DNA from 2 places in the Caldalkalibacillus salinus genome. Region 1 is predicted to be linked to the other one. Evidence: riboswitches for the same ligand, from Rfam matches in the RefSeq annotation. Region 1 holds a riboswitch; the other holds the start of a gene.
The links. Region 1 has a riboswitch for glycine ahead of gcvT (glycine cleavage system aminomethyltransferase GcvT). Riboswitches for the same ligand answer to the same signal wherever they lie in the genome.
Positions count from the first base shown of each region.

Region 2: linked by a shared signal. The riboswitch ahead of JKM87_RS02470 (trimeric intracellular cation channel family protein) and the one ahead of gcvT (glycine cleavage system aminomethyltransferase GcvT) in region 1 are both predicted to bind glycine.

Region 1 is NZ_JAERVL010000001.1:100,550-104,983, forward strand. It holds gene JKM87_RS00435 (DEAD/DEAH box helicase) at 1-1,236, opposite strand, end outside; glycine riboswitch at 1,442-1,552, shown strand; glycine riboswitch at 1,556-1,653, shown strand; gene gcvT (glycine cleavage system aminomethyltransferase GcvT) at 1,760-2,860, shown strand; gene gcvPA (aminomethyl-transferring glycine dehydrogenase subunit GcvPA) at 2,976-4,325, shown strand; gene gcvPB (aminomethyl-transferring glycine dehydrogenase subunit GcvPB) at 4,318-4,434, shown strand, end outside.
Region 2 is NZ_JAERVL010000001.1:534,572-539,005, forward strand. It holds gene JKM87_RS02465 (L-lactate permease) at 59-1,801, shown strand; glycine riboswitch at 1,949-2,064, shown strand; glycine riboswitch at 2,068-2,220, shown strand; gene JKM87_RS02470 (trimeric intracellular cation channel family protein) at 2,405-2,998, shown strand; gene JKM87_RS02475 (helix-turn-helix domain-containing protein) at 3,279-4,067, shown strand; gene JKM87_RS02480 (NAD(P)H oxidoreductase) at 4,113-4,434, opposite strand, start outside.

The sequences.
Region 1 (4,434 bases):
GACTTGAGCTCTTTGCTGGAATAATTCTGTCATCCAATCTTTTTTATTACGTTTGAATCCCCCTCTGAATGGGACAGACGTAATGCCATTTTCATATAGGACTCTTTGTAAATAGTCCTGCGTCGCACGATAACCAGTGAAAACAATGACTTTATCGTCAATCTGCTTAATCAATTCCATCATTTTTTCAGCCTTAGAGTGTGTATTGATGGCTTTAATCAAGCTCATTAAGTCCCATATTTTTTGTCTCATGGGTGAGTCTGGCGCACTCTTCTGATACATTTGATAGAGCGTGAGGAACGTGGCTTCGCGACTGCTACAAATTTCCCTTTGTAACGTAATTAAAGAAAAGGCGTTGCTAGCCCCGTTAGTTTGTTTATATTTTTCTCGTACAAACGAGGTCACTGCATTGTAAAGTTTACGTTCAGGCTCAGATAAGTCGAGCTGGATATTATTCACATAGCGTTTCGTGAAGGCAATGTCCCCATCCTTACGCATGTTGCGAATCATGACTTTTTCCAACAGGGCATGCAGTTGCTCGTTGTTCTTAGACTCTCTTTTACCTTTGACATAGTTTTTACTGAAGGAAGCTGTGTTCCCCAATATGCCTGGGCGAAGTAGAGAGACGAGATTAAATAGCTCTTGTATCTCGTTCTGTACCGGCGTGGCCGTTAAGAGTAAGCAATATTTCTTTTTCAATTGGTTCATGAATTCGTAGTTTTTAGATTTGCTATTCTTTAATTTATGAGCTTCATCCACGATGATCATGTCGTAGTCCTGCTCTAGTACATGATCGCGATGCGGAGGTCGCTTAGCCGTATCCATTGAAGCCACTAGAATGTCGTACTGCTTCCACATGTATTCTTTTTTTTGTGCCATAGCTGGGATGGCAAACTTTTGTGTCAGCTCCCTTGTCCACTGTATGACCAGTGAGGCAGGGACTAAGATTAAGGCTTTCTTTACGAGTCCACGCACCATATACTCTTTTAAGATCAGGCCAGCCTCTATCGTTTTTCCGAGTCCTACTTCATCGGCCAATATTGCTTTGCCATGCATGTCCGTGATCACTTTTTTAGCCGCTTCAACCTGATGGGGGAACGGCTCTAACTGAGGGAGATGACGAAGACATTCGAGCGTGTCGAAATCCGAGATCATTAAGCTTTTTTCTGCCTGTAAAGCGAGATCAAATAACGCTTGTTTATCCCAGGGGCCATCGTTTTTTATTTTATGCTGCATTTCAGGTAACCACTCGTGATTAAAATGCACTGGAATATTCACGCTAACACACCCTTTATTCAAAGTTTTTGTCTTCTGTTCGGCCTGGGCTTCATGCGCTTAAAAAGAAGTGGAAATCGCAAGAGAATAATGATAGGATAGAACTGTGAAAAATTTGACGTTTAATGTCTAGTATGGTCAAGAAAAGTAAATTGAATACGGGCGAATGATTGTAAGGGGAGAGACTGCGAAAGGCCATCCATACCTTATCGTAGCGCCGAAGGAGCAAGCCCTCATAAGGGGTGAATCTCTCAGGCAAAAAGACTCTTACAGGACGCACCTCTGGAGAGCGCCTCCTTAAAGAGGCCACCAAAGGGGAAACCCTACTGTTGACAGTCATTGCTTCATAGGGGTAACTCTCAGGTACAACGGACAGAGTATACACTTGGATACAATGTATACGTCTGTCCTTTTCTTTTGTCTTGATTTTGACCATTAAAAAGCTAAGTGAATACATATATTCATCCTATTTGGAGGTGTAAGAATGGCAGAATTAAAGCGTACTCCTCTGTATCCGGTTTATGAAACATACGGGGCCAAAACGGTTGACTTTGGCGGCTGGGAGCTACCTGTACAGTTTTCTAGTATCAAGGAAGAACACCATGCTGTCCGTACAACAGCAGGGTTGTTTGACGTCTCGCACATGGGTGAGGTTGCAGTAAAAGGACCTGACGCTTTTAGCTACCTACAGAAGATGCTCACCAACGACGTGTCAAAACTCGTGGATGGTAAAGCACAGTACACGATTATGTGCTACCCAGACGGAGGGACAGTGGATGATCTCATTCTGTACAAAAAAGCAGACCATGATTACTTAATCGTCATCAACGCGGCGAATATTGACAAAGACGTTGAGTGGCTACAGAAGCATGTTGAAGGTGATGTGGAAGTAGAAGATGTCTCTCATCAATACGCACAGGTGGCCATGCAGGGTCCTGTAGCAGTAGACGTCTTACAACAGTTAACGGACGAAGACCTGAGCGCCATTACATTCTTTAAGTTCAAAGATCATGTTCAATTAGCCGATGTCAATGTTCTCATGTCACGTACCGGTTACACCGGTGAAGATGGGTTTGAAATTTACGTGGCACCGGAAGATGCGCCCCACCTATGGGAAGAGATTCTCAAAGCGGGTGAAGACAAAGGGGTTATCCCATGTGGTTTAGGGGCAAGAGATACGTTGCGTTTTGAAGCTAAACTACCGTTATATGGGCAAGAGATAACAGCCGATATCTCACCGATTGAAGCGGGACTCGGCTTCGCTGTCAAAACGAACAAATCGGAAGACTTTATCGGTAAGGATGTATTAAAAGAACAGAAAACGAATGGTGCACCAAGAAAACTAGTGGGTATTGAGATGATTGAACGTGGTATCCCTCGTCACGGTTACCCCGTGTACGTGGAAGATAATCAAATAGGAACAGTCACTTCAGGGACTCAATCTCCAACGCTGAAAAAAAACGTAGGCCATGCGCTCTTAGATCAAGCATACACAGAGATAGGGCAAGAAGTATCTGTGCATATTCGAAACAAACAAGTTAAGGCCCAAGTGGTACAGACACCATTTTATAAAAGACAGAAGTAACCTTTGAAACGGGTTACTGTCATGCTAATGACAGAAAGCCCTGAGCAAGCCATAGGTTAACCTTTTGCCACGGTGAGAGAGACCGTCGCAAGCAGACAAAGAGGAGGGGTTATGGATGAAGCATCGTTATCTACCAATGACAGACGTCGATCAACGAGAGATGTTAGAAGACATCGGCGTCTCTTCAATAGAAGACTTATTTGACGATATTCCTAAAGATATTCGTTACAACGGAGAAATGAATATATCCGCTTTAGATGAAACAGCATTGACACGTTATATGATGCAGCTCGCTAACAAGAATGCTGATACGTTGACGTTCACGTCCTTCTTAGGGGCAGGCGCCTATGATCATTACATCCCTAGTGTTGTGAATCATGTGATCTCCCGTTCAGAATTCTATACGGCTTATACGCCATATCAGCCGGAAATCAGCCAAGGGGAGCTTCAGGCCATATTCGAGTTCCAAACGATGATATGTGAGCTGACGGGCATGGACGTCGCCAACTCCTCTATGTACGATGGCCCAACGGCCTTAGCCGAAGCGGCAGCGATGGCCTCCGGGATCGGCAAGCAGAAAAAAATCGTCGTTTCTGAAGCTGTACACCCTGAAGCACGAGCGATCATCCACACTTCAGCTCAAGGTTTGGGCTTAGATGTAGTAGAAGTACCCGTTCGAGCTGGCGTAACGGACCTTGTTGCTCTAGATCAAGCGGCTGATGAAGAGACGGCAGCGGTTCTCGTTCAGTATCCGAATTTCTTTGGGCACCTAGAGGATCTAGCACAAGTAGAACGAATTGCCCATAAACACAAGGGATTAATGGTCGTCAGTGCTAATCCGCTAGCCTTGGGTACATTACAGCCCCCAGGTGCGTTCGGTGCGGACGTTGTGGTTGGCGATGCACAGCCGTTTGGCATCCCTACAGCATACGGTGGACCCCATTGCGGCTACTTCGCAGTGAGAAAGAAATTGATGCGTAAAATTCCGGGTCGTTTAGTGGGGCAAACGAAAGATGACACAGGTCAAAGAGGATTTGTATTAACGCTTCAAGCCCGTGAACAGCATATCCGCCGTGAAAAAGCGACTTCTAACATCTGCTCTAACCAGGCTTTAAACGCGATTGCAGCTTCGGTGGCCATGACAGCCTTAGGTAAAAATGGTGTGCAGGAAATGGCCATGCAAAACATCCAAAAAGCGCAGTACGCTAAAAAGCAATTGCAAGGCATTAACGGGGTGGAGATTCCTTATGATCAGCCATTTTTCAATGAGTTTGTCATTAAACTTAATCGATCAGTGGAAGATGTCAATCTCGCGCTACTTGATAAAAAAATGATAGGTGGCTACGACCTCGGTCGAGATTATCCAGATATGGAAAATCACATGCTGATTGCCGTAACGGAAATGAAAACGAAAAACATGATTGACCAATTTGTACAGGAATTGGAGGCGATCCTTCATGTCTAACAGCAATGAGAAGGCACTCATTTTTGAAATGAGTAAAGAAGGGCGTATAGCGCACAGTTTACCGCAAAATGACGTGCCGGAAACGGATGTCACTGATGTGATCCCGCCC
Region 2 (4,434 bases), 430 kb from region 1:
CATAACAAACAAAGGAAAGGATGTTTGACATGTTCAATGAGAAAGGAGCGTTTGACTTATGAGTACGGGAATGTTGGCTTTCTTATCACTTCTACCGATTTTAGTGGTGGCTATTTTTCTTGTCGGGCTCAGGTGGCCGGCAAGTAAAGCGATGCCGATTTCATATGTGGTCGCTGTTTTACTTGCCCTTTTTGTATGGCAAGTACCCGGGGCGAATGTAGCTGCCGCTTCAATCAATGGTCTCGTGGTAGCTGGTACTTTACTGTACATTATCTTCGGGGCTATATTACTCCTGAATACATTGCAGGAAAGCGGCGGTCTTAAAACCATCCGCCGAGGGTTTACCGATATCTCACCAGACCGGCGTATACAAGTCATTATTATTGCTTGGTTGTTCGGTTCTTTCATTGAAGGGTCGGCTGGGTTCGGGACGCCGGCAGCGGTAGCGGTCCCATTACTGGTCGGGTTAGGATTCCCAGCCATGGCCGCTGTCGTTTCAGGCATGTTAATCCAAAGTACACCGGTGTCATTTGGTGCTGTAGGAACTCCGATTCTAGTCGGTGTCCAATCGGGGTTAGACCAAGCCGGGATTACAGACAACCTACTCGTCTTAGTGACGGATATCGGAGCAAAAGTGGCCCTGCTTCATATGGTGGTCGGCACCTTGGTCCCCTTAATTGTCGTCGCCTTCATGACGAGATTTTTTGGCAAAAATAAGTCTTTCTCAGAAGGGGTTAAGGTGTGGAAATTTGCCTTGTTTGCTGCCTTTGCGATGACCCTTCCTTATCTCATTGTGGCTAACGTCTTAGGTCCTGAATTTCCTTCCCTGGTCGGTGGTTTAGTGGGGCTCTTAATCGTCGTGACGGCTGCTAAAAAAGGTTTCCTCATGCCATCGAAAGAGGAAGCGTGGGACTTCGAAGCGAGATCGAAGTGGGACCCCGAATGGACGGGAAGTATTGAAATTAAAGATATTGCTCATAAAAGCGGGCACATGAGTATGGTTCGAGCGTGGTCCCCTTATATCCTTGTAGGGTTGTTTCTCGTGTTAACCAGATTAGAATCCCTTCCGTTTTTAGAGTGGATGCAGGCTTGGACGGTGTCTATCCCCAACATGTTTGGGACAGAGATTAGTGCCAGTTTTCAACCACTATACTTACCGGGGACGATTTTTGTGATCGTATCACTCATCACCTACTTTGTTCACGGTATGAGTGTAAGCGCATACAAGAAAGCGTGGGCTCAATCCGGTCAAACGATGATTGCAGCGTCCACAGCCCTTATATTTACCGTCCCCATGGTGCAAGTGTTCTTAAATTCTGGTGGGGGTGCAGCAGGCTTTGAGGGCATGCCGATTGAGCTGGCCAACGGTGTGGCCGCTCTGGCCGGTGAATACTGGCCTCTGTTCTCATCCTTTATCGGAGGCTTGGGCGCCTTTATAGCAGGGAGTAACACCATCAGTAATATGATGTTTTCACTCTTTCAGTATGACGTTGGTTCTCAGATTGGGGTAGACCCGACATGGATTGTGGCGCTTCAAGCGGTTGGGGGTGCAGCAGGAAACATGATCTGTGTGCATAATGTTGTCGCAGCGTCGGCCGTTGTCGGCTTAGTGGGTAAGGAAGGCGCCGTTATTAGAAAAACGTTAATCGCGTTCCTCTATTATGCACTGATGGCCGGTTCGATCGGGTACGCCATCGTCTGGTATGCACAAAAAGGTTTATTCAATATTGGGTCCGGCATCGCTGTAGCCATGGCCATCGTTGCTATCTATATCATAGCGACTAATCATAAAAGAGTTTAGCAGATGTAGGAGGATAAGATTAGGGCGCATACGAGTAGAGGGTGAGGCTCATCAGTATCTATCAAACAAAAATATTAAATTATTGATTGACAAACCAAGCCTTACTCCCATAGTATAAATTGAGTGAAGAAAAAAGAATACGAGCGGATGATAACTGTGGGAGAGTACGAGTGGACGGCTAGTGTTGCCCATTCGTCGCCGAAGGAGCAAATCTCTAAAAGATAAGAGATGAATCTCTCAGGTCAACAGACTACAGTTGGACGCAGCTCTGGAGAGTGCTTGTGAACAGTTTAATGAGCTGACTCGCAAGCCACCCAAGGGGTAGGCCTTTTACGATGGTTTGTCAATGATCATGGTTCACATATAGCAGATGATGTGAGACCATATAAAAGGCTAAACTTTCAGGTCAAAGGACAGAGAAAAGGGTTCATGAATGTGATGATGACACCTTTTTTTCTGTCCTTTTTTGCGCTTTTATTTAATATCAAAATCATACCGTTGTGAAAACAGAGGTTTTATCTAGTGGTGGTGTCCGACTTAACAAATTTTCTTTGAAGGTTGCGATAACACGATAATCATTCAACAGCTGAGGAGGTTTGTACCATGGTTTGGGATGTATTGAATGTGATAGGAACGATCGCTTTTGCTATGAGTGGCGCACTTGTAGCCATGGAGGAAAAGTATGACATTGTGGGCATTTATATTTTAGGGTTTATCACCTCCTTTGGTGGAGGCGCCATTAGGAATTTATTTATCGGGATTCCGATTACAGAGTTATGGCAGCAAACAACCCTATTTACCATCGCAATAATCACAGTCACTGTTATTTTTGTTCTACCGCGTCATATTATGGGCCATTTACGCAAATGGCATATTCTTGATGCTGTCGGATTATCTGCCTTTGCTATTCAGGGGGCTATGCACGCCTTAGCGATAGAGCTCCCGTTAGTAGCCATTATGTTTGCAGCCGCTATTACAGGTGCGGGTGGGGGGATCCTGCGTGATGTTCTTGCCCAGCGTAAGCCTTTTGTACTGAAACAAGATATTTACGTGTTATGGGCTGTCTTAGCTGGTTTCGTTATTGGCATGGGTTGGGCCACTGCACCTTATCAGTTGTATCTCTTGTTCGGATTCATCGTCTGCTTAAGATTAGTATCCGTTAAGCACCAGTGGGCACTCCCCACACGAGCCGTTTAACGGCTATAACAGAGGCTAGAGTACAATTGACCACGTCACCGTCTAAGAGTCATTAATCAGAAAGGATAGCAGAATAAACATCAATATATATTTGATTTGGATATGTTTCTCGGAAGGAGTTGTAACCCTTTTATCGAACATATCTATATAACTCATTAATCAGTTTTATATCTGAACGGAAAGTGGGGCAAGACAGCGTCACGATCCGTTCTCATCTGTTTATCTTTTTGTGCTTTTATGTTTCATACAACATGTTCGGTATAAAAGGTGGCGTATAACAGTGAAAGGTCCCTATCCAGAAATACAGGCCGTGATCGCTTATATCCATGAGCAGATACACGAGCCGCTTGCCCTTCAGGATTTAGCTAAGTATGCGGGCTACAGTCCGTACCATTTTTCACGTATCTTCAAAGAGCAAATCGGCTTGTCTCCGCTATATTACGTGTCCGCCTTACGTTTACAAAAAGCGAAAGATTTACTTCTACAAACCAACCTGAGTGTACGGGATATTGGACTAGAGATTGGGCAACAAAGCTTAGGTACATTTACCACTCGTTTTACGGATAGAGTGGGTGTATCACCTGCACACTTCAGACAGTCCCAATTACAGACGGATCAACAACTACGTTCTCTACAAAATCTCACCAGATGGCATGCGCAAAAGCCCCATCATGATCCCACGATTGAAGGGACGATTCATACGGAGACGCCTTTTAAGGGGATAGTATTTGTTGGATTGTTTGCTAAGCCCATTCCGGAAGGGTTACCTTTGTATGGCACCATCGTTTCTTCTGAAGGCCACTTTGTGCTTCCTCATGTCCAACCAGGAACTTACTACTTGATGGCCACCTCAGTCAGTTGGGGGATGCACGCCAAGGATATCCTGCTCCCTCATCAGACACTGAGAGGACGTTCAAGATCACCGATTACGGTTAAACCTACGGGTAAGGTCCCACATCAGAACGTCACCCTTCATCCACCAAGATTAGGAGACCCCCCCATCTTAATATCACTGCCACTACTTATGTCTAGATTTCTAAGTCGGTTTAACCATGGACAGCAAATATAATTTTATATGGAAAAGTTTATCTACTTGAAAATTAAACATAGGCGCTTAAGCTTTAGGATAATTTAACCCTAGCTTGTACGCTTGTGTTAATAGGTCTTCAATGTGCTCCTGTGTCGGATGTATCGTTTGGTAAAACAATTCAAACTTTGAACTTTTAATACCGACATAATCTGCTAAGCCAACATTAAAATAATGTGTCATCATGTCATCGTAATGACGTTTCGTAAATCGCTCTACAGGCGCGCCTGCTAAACTTAACCACAACACGTGCTCATGTTGAAGTTTGTTCGGGCCATAGGCGAAACCATAGTTGAAGACACGGTCGATGTACCCCTTGAGCATGGCTGGCATACTCCACCACCACAGA